3 regions of the Neptuniibacter marinus genome follow, and region 3 is predicted to be linked to each of the others. Evidence: predicted binding sites of a transcription regulator. Region 3 holds the regulator's gene; each other region holds the start of a gene.

Region 1 (4,291 bases), 1.3 Mb from region 3:
CGCATATACTTAAGTTAGTGTATGGGCCTATAAATATTGCCGCAATAATTGATCCATATAAAACAGAAAAAAATTAGATCAATATCAGTAAATTACGATCTTTCTCGTCTCAGTATAGCCCTATCTTTTGGGAATCTTCGTTCATATCCGGTTTTATTATTTAAAGTTAATTCTTTTTAGAAAAGCTATAAGTTTTAGTCATAGGACTTTAGTATATGTGTAAAGAAGATCTATGAGAGTTATCCCATTCAAAACTATCCGTTACCTAATAAGATTACCTAAGATGTGTATGCTTGACCGTCACTATGGTTGTGCATAATACCACGTTGAAAACGTTCCAAGCAGGACGTTAATTACAACGACGGTTTCAGCGGATATTCTTCGGGACCAGGTCTTAATGATGCTCAGTTGTTCTGTACCGATTATGGCAGGGGTTATATGGTGGTATGTCAGAAAGTTACTAAAGCACTACGGGGATGATTAAGCACTTCTGTTGAGCTATTTAGGTGGTTTTGAAACATAGAAAGACTAAAAAACAATAAGTTAAGCATATTGCATTTGCATCTTGTTTTTTCACTGGTATACTGCGCGCCTGTCTTACGGAAACGCCCTTAAGGCAAGGCTTACAGGCCACGCGATGGTGGCCCTGTTGGTCCTTCCGCAATGATAAATCGTGAACCTGGTCAGGCCCGGAAGGGAGCAGCCACAGCGATGGATTCATGTGCCGGAATGTGGCTGGCGGGGTCACCCCCAATCTCTATTTCTAGTACCATCTCTCCATTTTCTAATCCCTTATGTATGAAAAATTCTCATTCAGCTTTTCAATTTAGACGTCTACACTAAATTCACCGTTTCATTTTTTAATCCATAGTCGATACTTCGGTTGCTATGGAGCAGCATGTGCGCAAGGTGGCGATTTGCTATGCTGAAACTTGTTAAAGACTTTCATAATTACCAGTTTGTTTATTATTGGATCGATAACCAACGAAAAAAGGTTAGTCCAAGCCTTCCAACAAAACAGTATGCGACAGAATGGTTAATTCACTATCATTTTGAAACTTACTCAGGGCGAGAACGTCGTCGCCGGATGCTGGATCGACGTTCTGAATCTCAGAAGATAAATTTGCGGGGTGTACAGATTTTCTTCTCTAAACGAAAGGGATTAACGAAGGGGCGACGTCGCTCAGACCTTAACGTAGAAGTCGATTTTGATCTGTCTAAAAAGAAACTGAATAAACTGCGCAGCGCTTAATTTGTTGACTTATTGATCAGAAGCACTATATTTTATGGTAGCATTTAAAACGTTTGTTAGATTACTAGTGTTTAATTCAATATGGCATAAGCAGTATTGTCGTTTCTTATGGATAAGTTGGACGGTTCATTGAGATTGGTTAAAGATCTAAGTTCATCGGGCATTGTTTATTTTTGGATAGATAAAGACGAACAAAAGCTGAGTCCCGATATTCCTAGCCTACCGCTTGCAGAGGAGTGGTGGACAAATTACCTGTTCTCACTGTTTGATGGGCCAGAAAGACGTTACTCTCTGATTGATCGCCGACAAGATAAAAATCAACGTAAAGATATAGACCAGCAGCTGTTTTCTAACCGTTTAAACCCCGCAGGCAGGCGGGAATCGGATAAACCTATTCAGGTGGATTTAGATCGCGTTGCTGATAAGCTCAAAATTTATTACAGCTAACTCTTATCCCTTATCCCTTATCCCTTATCCCTTATCCCTAATTTTGCTTCTGTGGAGTGAGGTGCAGTTTTCTATGTTTAAAAACTGCACATTACTTAGCTATATTTACCAGCTTTTATAAGGTAGGAATTTACCATTTAGCGTGAGTAATACGCGGTCACCTTTAGGGTCTTCAATTTTATCGACCTCCATGGAGAAGTCGATTGCACTCATAATGCCATCCCCAAATTTTTCTTGGATCACTTCTTTCAGTGTTTCTCCATAGACTCCAACTACCTCATATAATCGGTAGATAAGTGGATCTGTTGGCACTTGCTGATCCCAAACTTTTGTTGGATAAGCTTCTAAAGCAGTTGTGACTTCTGGCCCTAGGCCTAAATAATTAGTGATTTTCTTAGCGGCCTCTGGGGAGGCGCTGTTCATGCCAAGGCAGGCAGATGTAAGCCATACAGGAGACATGCCGAGATCAGTCCCTATTTTTTCCCAGCTTAGTTTCTTCTCTATTTTGGCTGTGACTATCGCATCAGTCATTGCTAACTTGTCCATTCAAATCTCCTCACTATCGTAAATAACGGCGTACTGAGAATCTGGTGTATATAAGGGCGAACATCGAAGTGTTAGGTAGTAAATTGCACAATATTGGTGCTTGAGTTCTTCGATATCTAACTACAGCCAGTTATTTACATTGATTTATTTAGTTTCATATAGGTAAAAGCAAAGGAGGTGCCAAGTTATTTAATGGATCTATCTAAGCTTTTTAGGGCGCTTTTGGTTATATTGAGTAATCCTTTTAAGTACATGGCAACATTGAGGTTAGTGTCAGTGGAGACGGTATTAAAATATATCTGGATAGCTGTTTTCGTTACAGTACTGGTCTGGTCAGGTATTCATCCGAAAGAGCAGATGACGTGGTTTTTAGAGGTATTACCTGCGCTGCTTGGCGTTGGCTTATTAATAGTGACCTATAATCGCTTTAGATTAACGCCTCTCTTGTATCTGTTTATCTTAATACATTGCATTATTTTAATGGTGGGAGGTCACTATACCTACGCTGAGGTTCCTCTATTTGATTGGCTCAGAGATGGCTTAGGTGGTGAACGTAATAACTACGATAAAGTAGGGCATTTTGCTCAAGGTTTTGTGCCTGCTCTGTTAACTAGAGAGATATTGCTTAGAAAGGCAGTCGTCAACGGTGCTACGTGGCTGAATTTTTTTATTATCTCGATCTGCCTAGCGGTGAGTGCTTTTTATGAATTGCTGGAATGGTGGGTTGCTTTAGCTATAGGTCAAGATGCAGATGCGTTCTTAGGTACACAAGGTTATATCTGGGATACTCAGTCAGATATGGGCTGTGCACTATTGGGCGCGATCAGTTGTTTACTGCTTTTATCTAAATGGCATGACCAGCAGCTTTCTAAATACCCAAGCCGTTTACTGACAAAGGGATAGGTCTACATTGCCAAGTGGGTAGACATATAATCGATAAGCATCCGGACTTTAGGTGATACATATCTGTTCTGTGGATATAACGCCCAGATACCTTCATCGTCAGGTTGATAGTTCTTGAGCAAGGGGATTAATTGGTGGCTATCAAGGTGTTCCTGTACATAGTAATCAGGTAGTTGAACAAGGCCTAAGCCTTTAAGCGCCGCATCAACGAGGGCGGGGCCACTATTAAAATTTAAGCTCCCATGTATCTTAATATTATGTTCCTGTCCGTTTTCCTGAAATCGCCAAAACTGAAGTGTTCCTTGTAAACAGTTATGTTGTTCCAGCTCTGTAAGTAGGTGTGGCTCTCCATGGTTAGATAGATAGGTGGGAGAGGCACAGACAAACAACCGTCTTGAGGCTAGCCGTTTTGCCATCATACTTGAGTCGTCCAGCTTGCCGAGCCTAATGGCTAGATCAAAGCCGGAATCAACCAGATCTATTTTTTGATTGGTAAATAGGCATTCAATCTCTAATTCAGGGTAGAGGAGGGAGAAGTCATTTAGCATAGGCGCTATCTTACTCTCACCAAAGGATGTGGGAGCGGTTAAGCGCAGCCGTCCTTTTGGTGTGTTTTGTAATTGTGTAAGAACCCGCTCAGCTTCACCAAGCCCATCTAATAATTGGCGACAGTGTTGGTAATAGATACCACCGGCTTCAGTGATAGAGACCTTTCGGGTGGTTCTGTAGAACAGTTTGGTTGATAAGCGCTTTTCGAGTGCACTTATCTGGCGACTCACTTGAGCCGTGGATATGTTTAGCTGGCGTGAGGCCGCAGTAAAACTCTCGGTTTCTGCTACCGCAACAAATTCTGCAATACCCTCCCAACTGTACATTACCGCTCCCGTTTCCACTTTATTGTTACAATATAGTAAAAGACATTTATTAAAATTATGGATTATAACCTTGGAGTAATTAACTACAATAGTTCTATTGTAATTATTCAAGAACGCTAGAGGTGGGTATGAGTGAGAAGATGATCAAATCGAAAGCGGCCATTGCTTGGGGTCCAAATCAACCGCTATCTATTGAAGAAGTGGATGTGATGCCGCCGCAAAAGGGCGAGGTTTTAGTCCGTATTATCGCTTCCGGTGTTTGTCATAC
Region 2 (4,291 bases), 810 kb from region 3:
GAGAAACGCCGGTTAAAAACAACTTAAGTGCATTTACATAACGCGGGTCTGATACGTTTAAATGACCGTGATTTTGTGAAAATGCATCAAATATTGCATAAAGTTTTTTCTCTTTTTCCGCTTGATACTTCCAATAGGAATCCATTGTTAAGCGAAATGGGTCTTCCCATTTCGACCAATCTGTAATTTTGATACCTTCAAATTCTTCAAATGGGAAAGCATCCTTTTTATCCACATAAGAGTATTCCCAATCAAGATCACGGGTTAGCAGGCGATATTTATCTTTTATATTTAGTTTCTTAGCCATGATTCAAACCTTCTTTTTATTCATTCCAATGAAGACTTAAGCTGTCATCATCTTCTTCAACGTTGCCACCTAGCGTAATGAGATTTAGATGCAACTCCTGAATATCCCAATCACGCCCCATCTTCTCCTCTACGGTTTCCTTTAAAACCGTCAATCGACCTTCCATTTCAATTCGAATCATCGCCGGCATATGAATAACCGTTGCTTCAGGGTTATCTTCTTCAATGGCTTCTACGATATAACGAGACTCATCATTATCCTGTAATGCGATATAAACTTTTGACATGCTTAACACCCTTATTATTTGAACAAACCTGCTTTCTGTAAGCGTTTATCAAGTACAGACTCGGCTAATGCCAACGCGTCGTCGTTTAGCATGTCTGCAGCCAATGGTGCCAATGCTTTAGTTATGACTTGCTTCCAATGAAGAACCCACTTTTCTAGCAGCGCTCTATTCTCATTCGATTCAGTTGCCGCAATCTTTAGTGTTGCGTCTATCCAGCGATTCGTATCTTTTGACCAAGCTTGCATAAAGTCAGTCAACATGCCGATATCTTGAGCACCATTCTCTTGAAGCCATTGATCAAACTGGACATAAATTAGCTCATGCATTAAGCAATCCAGCACAACATCTTGGGCAACTAAAACTTCAAACCAATCTTCAGTCACCGACAACTCTTCAACCAGTGCTCTCACACCCTGCCAAATAGGATCATTCAACCAAGCGACTTTAGCTTCAGTTAATGAATCCCCTGTATTTCCATCAATGATTAAACCAATACGTGAGAGATATTGAGCAATACCTAAGCGGTCCATTCCGTTATACAGACACGCCTGAGTAATTGCGGTGCCAAAACCGTATGCACAAGCGTACATATTATTGAGATTCGCACCATGTTCTACATGGCGAAGCGGGACGAGGTATTTAATGATATTTTCTTTCATGCCTTCAGGCAGCAACGCAACTAAATTACGTTTTTCAAAAAAGGCATAGTTGTTTTCAGCCGCTTCCTGCATTTTTGCGCGCTGTTGAACATACGCACCATAATAAAATTGGCGTGGGTCTTTAAATGCATACCAATCTTTCATTTTTATAGCGGTACGACTTGGGTCATTCAGCTCCTTATCCGGTTGCCAAAGCGGACGATAATGGAAGTACTTTTCCGATTGCACATCATAGGTTGCCTCCTGATAACGTGTAGCGGGCTTATCACCGAATCGACGCTCTATATGCGCAAACGTATTTCGGACGGGTTCAAGGGTTGCTGTTTTTATTTCAATAGTCATGCGGTTGTGCCCCAGCAAAACGAGTTTATTGTTATTTGGTTGTGCGATTGTGATTACGGGCCATTAGCGTTTCTTCGCCATAGCGCCATTTATCCATTTCAGCATCAATGGCTTGGGTCTGTTCTGTTGTCATATGAACTACATTGTTGTGTGAACAAAAGTGTTCGAACGCCCCTTGAGGCATCACTAATTCAACAAACAGACTCGGGTCACCGATGGCAAAATCAAACTCCACAAATCGAGCACCTTCAGCGCTGCGAACACGAACATACTTCACTAACTCTTCAAACGAAGCGTTGTTCTGTTGACTGTTCACATCTAGATCTGCTTTTTTCATTTTGTTTCAATCACCTTTTGGGCCATAGTCGAACAGCTATCAGCAAAGGCTGTGCCAGAACCGGAAGCAAAAACAAAAACAAAGGCAAATTAAAAAACATAACCAATTGATATATATAGCTTTTTATAAACAAAGCCGAAGCCCGAACAAATAAAAATAGACTGACTTTACGACGAATTATTTATACGACTCCCTCTATCTAAAGGGTGACGAAATGGTTAGGCTAGTATGAAATAGTGATGAAATGATGAGACATATAAACAACCTCTCAGGGCTGAAAGAGGTAAACGCTGCTTTGCGGATTGTGCATGTTTCTTGCTTAACACCCGCTAAGTAAAACGCTTTATAAATAAAGGTTCTTATTACTTCATACCACTTAGCGATGCGATCTGGGTATCTAATGTATTAGGGGACAAACTAAAAGAATTAGTATTCATTATTTAAAGTCACCCTAAATATAGCTAGCAGCATATAAAAAAAATAAATATAGCGAGTCCTTGAATGAGCGAACAACCGGCATTGCAGTTTCCTACGCCTGAAGATCTTATTTCTCAAATACAGTTTGACCACGAAAATGGAAAAATCTGGTTAGATGAGCAGAGAATGCTCCTTATTCATTCTGCTGTTATGGGCTCTTTACGCACAGAATTAGTCGCCTCCCTAGGCATAGAACGCGCCAGAGGTTTTTTGATGCGTTTTGGCTATAACAGCGGAATGAAAGATGCTGAACTAGCACATAAGGTTCGCCCAGAAATCACTAAATCCGAAGCGTTCCTTGTCGGCCCTCAGCTTCATGGTATAAAAGGTATGGTACGCGTCGAACCTGTCGCACTCGAATTTGACCTTCCCGACAAACAGTTCTATGCCGAATTTAATTGGTATGATTCTTACGAAGCCGATCTGCATATACATGAGTTTGGTGTATCTGAAGATCCAATCTGCTGGACCTTGCTCGGTTACGCTAGTGGTTTCTCCACATACTATATGGGCCACAAAATCATCTTTAAAGAAACTCAGTGTGCTGGTACTGGCGCCGATCACTGTAAAATCGTTGGTAAACCGGCCTCTGAATGGGAAGATCAAGAGGAGCTAGAACGTTGCCTACTACCCGACCCTATCGCCGATGAGCTTTTTGCCCTACGTTATGAGGTCAGCACATTAAAAGAAAACTTCCAAGCTCACCGATTCCCTTCAGATGAAATATTATTCAACTCAGTAGGACAGTCAGAGGCATTTAAACATGTCTGCCACCTGATTCAACGCGCCTCAGATAGTACTGTCACAGTCCTCCTTCAAGGCGAGACGGGCGTGGGTAAGGAGGTAGTCGCACGCGCACTGCATCAAAGTAGTCAACGCTCTAACAACCCCTTTATTGCAATCAATTGTGCGTGCATTCCGCCAGATCTTATTGAAGCTGAACTTTTTGGTGTTAGGAAAGGCGCTTATACCGGTGCAACCGAGTCTCGAGAAGGTAAATTTGAAAGAGCAAATACTGGCACAATTTTTCTTGATGAAGTGGCTGAATTAAGCCCTAGAGCACAAGCCACCCTATTGCGCGTACTCCAAGAAGGAGAGCTGGAACGTGTAGGCGATAATCAATTACGTAAAATTGATGTTCGTATTGTTGCAGCGACAAATGAGAATCTAATTGATGCTGTGAAAGCAGGTAAGTTTCGTGAAGATTTATACTACCGTCTGAATGTTTACCCTGTCTTAATCCCCCCACTAAGAGAGCGATCCGAGGATATCTCCCTTTTAGTCGATCACTTTCTTGAAAAGTATCACGCTAAATACAACAAACAGACACTCGGTGTATCAGAGAAAGCATTACAAGCACTGATGCACTACAAATGGCCTGGCAATATTCGTGAACTAGAAAACATGATTGAGCGCGGTATTATTCTTACCGATAATAATCGTAGTATCGATATGAGTTCATTTTTCCCCTCTCTTTCAGAGCCAACTCACCCTCTGAATATTATTAGCAAAACAGGGGAATTGAGTAGCTTAGAAAGTGACGATGCATCTAAAGATACAGTGATCGATCAACTCCTTAATCATAATTTTGATCTAGCTCACTTTGAACAACAGGTACTTGAGCGTGCTATGGAAAAAGCCGATGGAAATATCACCCAAGCTGCTCGCATTCTAGGTATAACCCGCCCGCAAATGGCCTATCGACTCAAAAAATAATAGCAAAATCAGCTTTAGACAAACGTCTCTCCGTCCAGAACCCATCATCCCTAATATAGGCCTATATAACGGGTTCGACTGAGCCCCTATCCGACGCTTGTGTGATTATGAACTATAGCGTTAGCGCTAACCTCTAAAAAGTAATAAACCGGCATATCTGCAGTAAT
Region 3 (4,291 bases):
AAGTTAAACTTACATCAGACACAGGCACGGTTTTAGATGATAATAATCAAACAAACCTTGCAGGAAATGTCATAGTTAATGATAATCCTGATTCTATATCAGCAACCATACTTAACACTGAGCAACTTACAATCTATCCTGATAAAGATTATGCAGAAACTGATGAGCCCGTTAAGATCACATCACAACAAAGCATACTTGAAGGCGTAGGTATGGATATTGACTTCAATAATCGAGTTCTTAACTTACACTCCAGGGTAGAAGGGACCCATGACAATGCTAAATAAGCTCTATAATCTAGCCTTCATTTTTTTGGCTTTTGCAGTGTCGAATGCTTATGCCCTTCCTGACGACCAAGAACAGCCGATTTACATTACGGCAGATACTGCGCAAATTGATGACAAAACAGGCATCACCACTTACAAAGGCAACGTCATTATTAAACAAGGATCACTCCTCATTGAAGGAGAGCACGTTGATATGTATCGTGGTGAAGATGGAGTTGAAAAACTCATTACCAAAGGAAGTCCTGCACATTTCAGACAACTTCCTAGGAAAGGCGACCCATACAGCGACGCTTGGGGCAAGCACTTACTTTATCAGGTAGATGATCAAAAACTCACTATTACCGAAGAGGCCAAGGTTGTCCAAGCAGAAGACACTTTTACTGGAAACAAGATCGTTTATGATCTAGACAAGTCGATTGTGAACGCATTCGGTGGTGCAAGCAAAGACGAAACTGGTGAACCGGGACGTGTAAATATGGTTATTCAACCTAAAAAGAAAAATAAGGCCAACTAACCCTATGAGCTTATTAGAGGCCAAAAATCTTGCCAAGCGTTACAAAGGCAGGGAAGTTGTCAAGGACGTTTCACTAGAGATCAAAAATGGTGAGATCGTTGGCCTTCTAGGCCCCAACGGTGCAGGAAAAACGACCTGTTTTTACATGATTGTTGGTCTTGTGCAGGCCGATAATGGCGCCGTTAAAATCAAAGGACAAGACATTAGCGCACTACCTATGCACGGCCGTGCTCAACAAGGTATTGGCTACCTTCCCCAAGAAGCATCTATATTTAGAAAACTGTCTGTGAAGGACAATCTACTTGCGATTTTAGAAACAAGAAAAGACTTAGATAAACACGCTGCCCAGTTAAAAATGGAAGAGTTGCTTGAAGAATTCCATATCACACACATAAAAGACAGTATGGGCATGAGTCTTTCTGGTGGAGAACGTAGACGTGTAGAAATTGCACGGGCATTAGCAACCGAACCCGAATTTATTCTATTAGATGAACCTTTTGCAGGTGTTGACCCTATCTCAGTGAATGATATAAAGCAGACCATTCGCCATCTTCAATCAAGGGGCATTGGTATATTAATTACTGATCATAATGTGAGAGAAACCTTAGATATATGCGAAACAGCTTATATTGTTAGTGAAGGTACAATCCTTGCTAACGGCTCACCAGCCGATATTATGGCAAACGAAGCAGTAAGAAATGCTTATCTGGGCGACCAGTTCACACTTTAAGCATATACTTAGCTATAAATGAATTATGTAGTTTCAGGAGTTTGTCCCTTAGTATTATGAAACAAGCGCTTCATCTAAAAATTGGGCAACAGCTCACAATGACCCCACAGCTACAGCAAGCAATTCGCTTACTGCAGTTGTCTACGCTTGATCTTCAGCAAGAGATTCAAGAAGCATTAGAGAGCAATCCTATGCTTGATGTCTCTGAAGACGAGCACGCCTCGGCTTCCGAGACTCAAGAGAGCAATTCACAGGCACCAGAGACAGAACCTGAAGCTACAGCCACCGCGACAGCTGAAGCCGATCTTGACGATAACATTACAACTGAAGATAACTGGAATGAGAAAATACCAGAAGAACTATCAACCGATAGTAACTGGGAAGACACATTCCAATCATCTGGCCCTAATCTAAGCCAAAGCAAGGAAGATTTTGATTCCTTTGAATCTAATGATACTGCAGAAGAAACACTGCAAGACCACCTTCATTGGCAATTAAATCTTACGCCAATGAGTGATATTGATCGTCTTATTGCAACAAACATTATTGATGGCATCAATCCTGATGGTTATTTAACCATCACCCTAGATGAAATTTTAGATCACTTCCATGCGCAAACAGGTGAGCAGTTTGAAGAAGTAGAGCTGGATGAAATTGAAGCCGTTCTTCACCGCATACAGCAGTTTGATCCAGCAGGTATTGCCTGCCGTGACCTCAGCGAGTGCTTAAGCATACAGCTCCAACAGCTACCGCCTGAGACACTCTGGAAAAATGAAGCGATCAAAGTTGCACAACAATATATAAAACTACTCGGCGCGCACGATTATCGTCAATTGATGAGAAAAACACGCTTAAAAGAGCCTCAACTGCAGCAGGTCATCCAACTGATACAAGGGCTCAATCCTAAACCAGGCGCTTCAATCAGTAGCAGTGCAGCAGAATATGTTATTCCCGATGTGCTTGTGACCAAGCAACAGGGAGAGTGGCGCGTCCACCTCAACCCGGAAGTATCCCCTAAGCTACGTATCAACTCAGGTTACGCAGGTTTAGTGAAACGGGCCGATAATAGCTCTGATAACACCTACCTAAAAAACCACCTACAAGAAGCTCGATGGTTTATTAAAAGTTTACAAAGCCGCAACGAAACCCTATTAAGAGTGTCTAACGAGATAGTAAAACGACAAATCGGCTTTCTTGAACATGGCGAAGAAGGCATGAAGCCAATGGTGCTTCATGACATTGCTGAAGCAGTGGAAATGCATGAGTCCACTATATCTCGAGTGACTACACAAAAGTTCATGCACACACACCGTGGAATATTTGAACTAAAATACTTCTTCTCGAGTCATGTAAGTACAGCAACAGGGGGTGCAGCGTCCTCAACCGCTATTAGAGCGCTTATCAAAAAAATGGTTGCCGCTGAAAACAACGCGAAACCATTAAGCGACAACAAAATTGCGCAATTTCTTGATGAACAAGGCTTTAAAGTGGCTAGACGTACAATTGCGAAATATCGTGAAGCGATGGGAATTCCACCATCGAATGAAAGAAAACGTTTAGTTTAATAAAAGAGTGGCAAGAGTAGTATGTCACTGCAATAAATAGGAGAAACCTATGCAGATCAACATTACTGGACACCATGTAGAATTAACTGAATCAATGAATAATTACGTGCTCTCGAAACTACAAAAAATTGAGCGTCATTTTGATAACATCACCAATGTGCAAGTCACACTCAGCGTAGAAAAGCAACGTCAGAAAGCTGAGGCGGAGATGCACTTAGCAGGTGCCCAGCTCTTTGCTACACATGAACACGAAGATATGTACGCTGCAATTGACGGCCTTACTGACAAGCTAGATAGGCAAGTCATTAAGCATAAAGAAAAAACTAAAACTCACAAATAACTGGTCTGTACCCAAAAAATTATGTTGCTTCATGAACTATTAACCCCCTCAAGCGTCCTTTGTGGCCTTGAGGGTGGTAGTAAAAAGCGAATTCTGGAAAATGCTGCTGAAATAATATCGGAACAACATCCCGATATGAGCTCATCATCAGTCTTTAATGGACTTCATTCGCGCGAAAAGCTTGGTAGCACAGGAATAGGCGACGGGATTGCCATTCCACATTGCAGGCTGGCAGAATGTACTGAAGCTAAAGGCTATCTAGTAAAACTAGACACACCTATAGATTTTGATGCTATTGATGGAAAACCCGTAGACCTTCTATTTATTTTGATTGTTCCTGAAGACTCAACATCTGAGCACTTAGCTACACTAGCCTCAGTTGCAGAGCTCTTTAGCCAAGAAGAAGCCAGAACAAAACTAAGGGAAAGCCAAGACAGCCATTCTCTATATGAGACATTATGTGAATTGAGTGCTGCCTAGGAGTTAAAATGAAGCTTGTTGTGATTAGTGGTCGTTCCGGCTCAGGAAAAAGTACAGCATTACAAGCTTTAGAAGATATTGGTTTTTACTGTATAGACAATTTACCAGCTCTTTTGCTACCCGACCTTGTCCAACAAATGAGTAGTGATCCTAGTCACCCTGAACAGATAGCAGTCAGTATTGATGCGCGTAATTTGCTCAGTAACTTAGCCAAATTTCCAGATATCTTAAATCAACTTCGCCAAGATCATTGGGCTGAATATGAAGTTATTTTTTTAGATTCATCGGAAGCAACCCTCCTCAAACGCTATAGTTCAACCCGACGTAAGCACCCCCTTTCAGATACCCATAAGAATCTACAACAATCAATTAAGT

What was found. Region 3 encodes sigma-54, which starts transcription at its own class of promoters, with help from an activator protein. Its sites were predicted from a motif close to TGGCACNNNNNTTGCTNT; they were not measured.
Region 1: cynS (cyanase) is a predicted target of sigma-54. The motif match lies at 2,411-2,428, and genes of this name have one in related genera.
Region 2: ACOQOE_RS10690 (phenol hydroxylase subunit) is a predicted target of sigma-54. The motif match lies at 1,971-1,988, and genes of this name have one in related genera.

What each region holds. Positions count from the first base shown of each region.
Region 1 is NZ_OZ245004.1:1,807,335-1,811,625, forward strand. Features, by position in the region: RNA gene ffs (signal recognition particle sRNA small type) at 648-744, shown strand; gene ACOQOE_RS08355 (hypothetical protein) at 923-1,252, shown strand; gene ACOQOE_RS08360 (hypothetical protein) at 1,361-1,699, shown strand; gene cynS (cyanase) at 1,805-2,245, opposite strand; gene ACOQOE_RS08370 (DUF2238 domain-containing protein) at 2,522-3,148, shown strand; gene ACOQOE_RS08375 (LysR substrate-binding domain-containing protein) at 3,151-4,023, opposite strand; gene ACOQOE_RS08380 (S-(hydroxymethyl)glutathione dehydrogenase/class III alcohol dehydrogenase) at 4,164-4,291, shown strand, end outside.
Region 2 is NZ_OZ245004.1:2,270,101-2,274,391, forward strand. Features, by position in the region: gene ACOQOE_RS10675 (aromatic/alkene/methane monooxygenase hydroxylase/oxygenase subunit alpha) at 1-307, opposite strand, end outside; gene ACOQOE_RS10680 (MmoB/DmpM family protein) at 324-593, opposite strand; gene ACOQOE_RS10685 (aromatic/alkene monooxygenase hydroxylase subunit beta) at 608-1,594, opposite strand; gene ACOQOE_RS10690 (phenol hydroxylase subunit) at 1,626-1,931, opposite strand; gene ACOQOE_RS10695 (sigma-54-dependent Fis family transcriptional regulator) at 2,433-4,124, shown strand.
Region 3 is NZ_OZ245004.1:3,076,503-3,080,793, forward strand. Features, by position in the region: gene lptC (LPS export ABC transporter periplasmic protein LptC) at 1-287, shown strand, start outside; gene lptA (lipopolysaccharide transport periplasmic protein LptA) at 271-801, shown strand; gene lptB (LPS export ABC transporter ATP-binding protein) at 806-1,531, shown strand; gene ACOQOE_RS14465 (RNA polymerase factor sigma-54) at 1,588-3,096, shown strand; gene hpf (ribosome hibernation-promoting factor, HPF/YfiA family) at 3,146-3,436, shown strand; gene ptsN (PTS IIA-like nitrogen regulatory protein PtsN) at 3,458-3,916, shown strand; gene rapZ (RNase adapter RapZ) at 3,925-4,291, shown strand, end outside.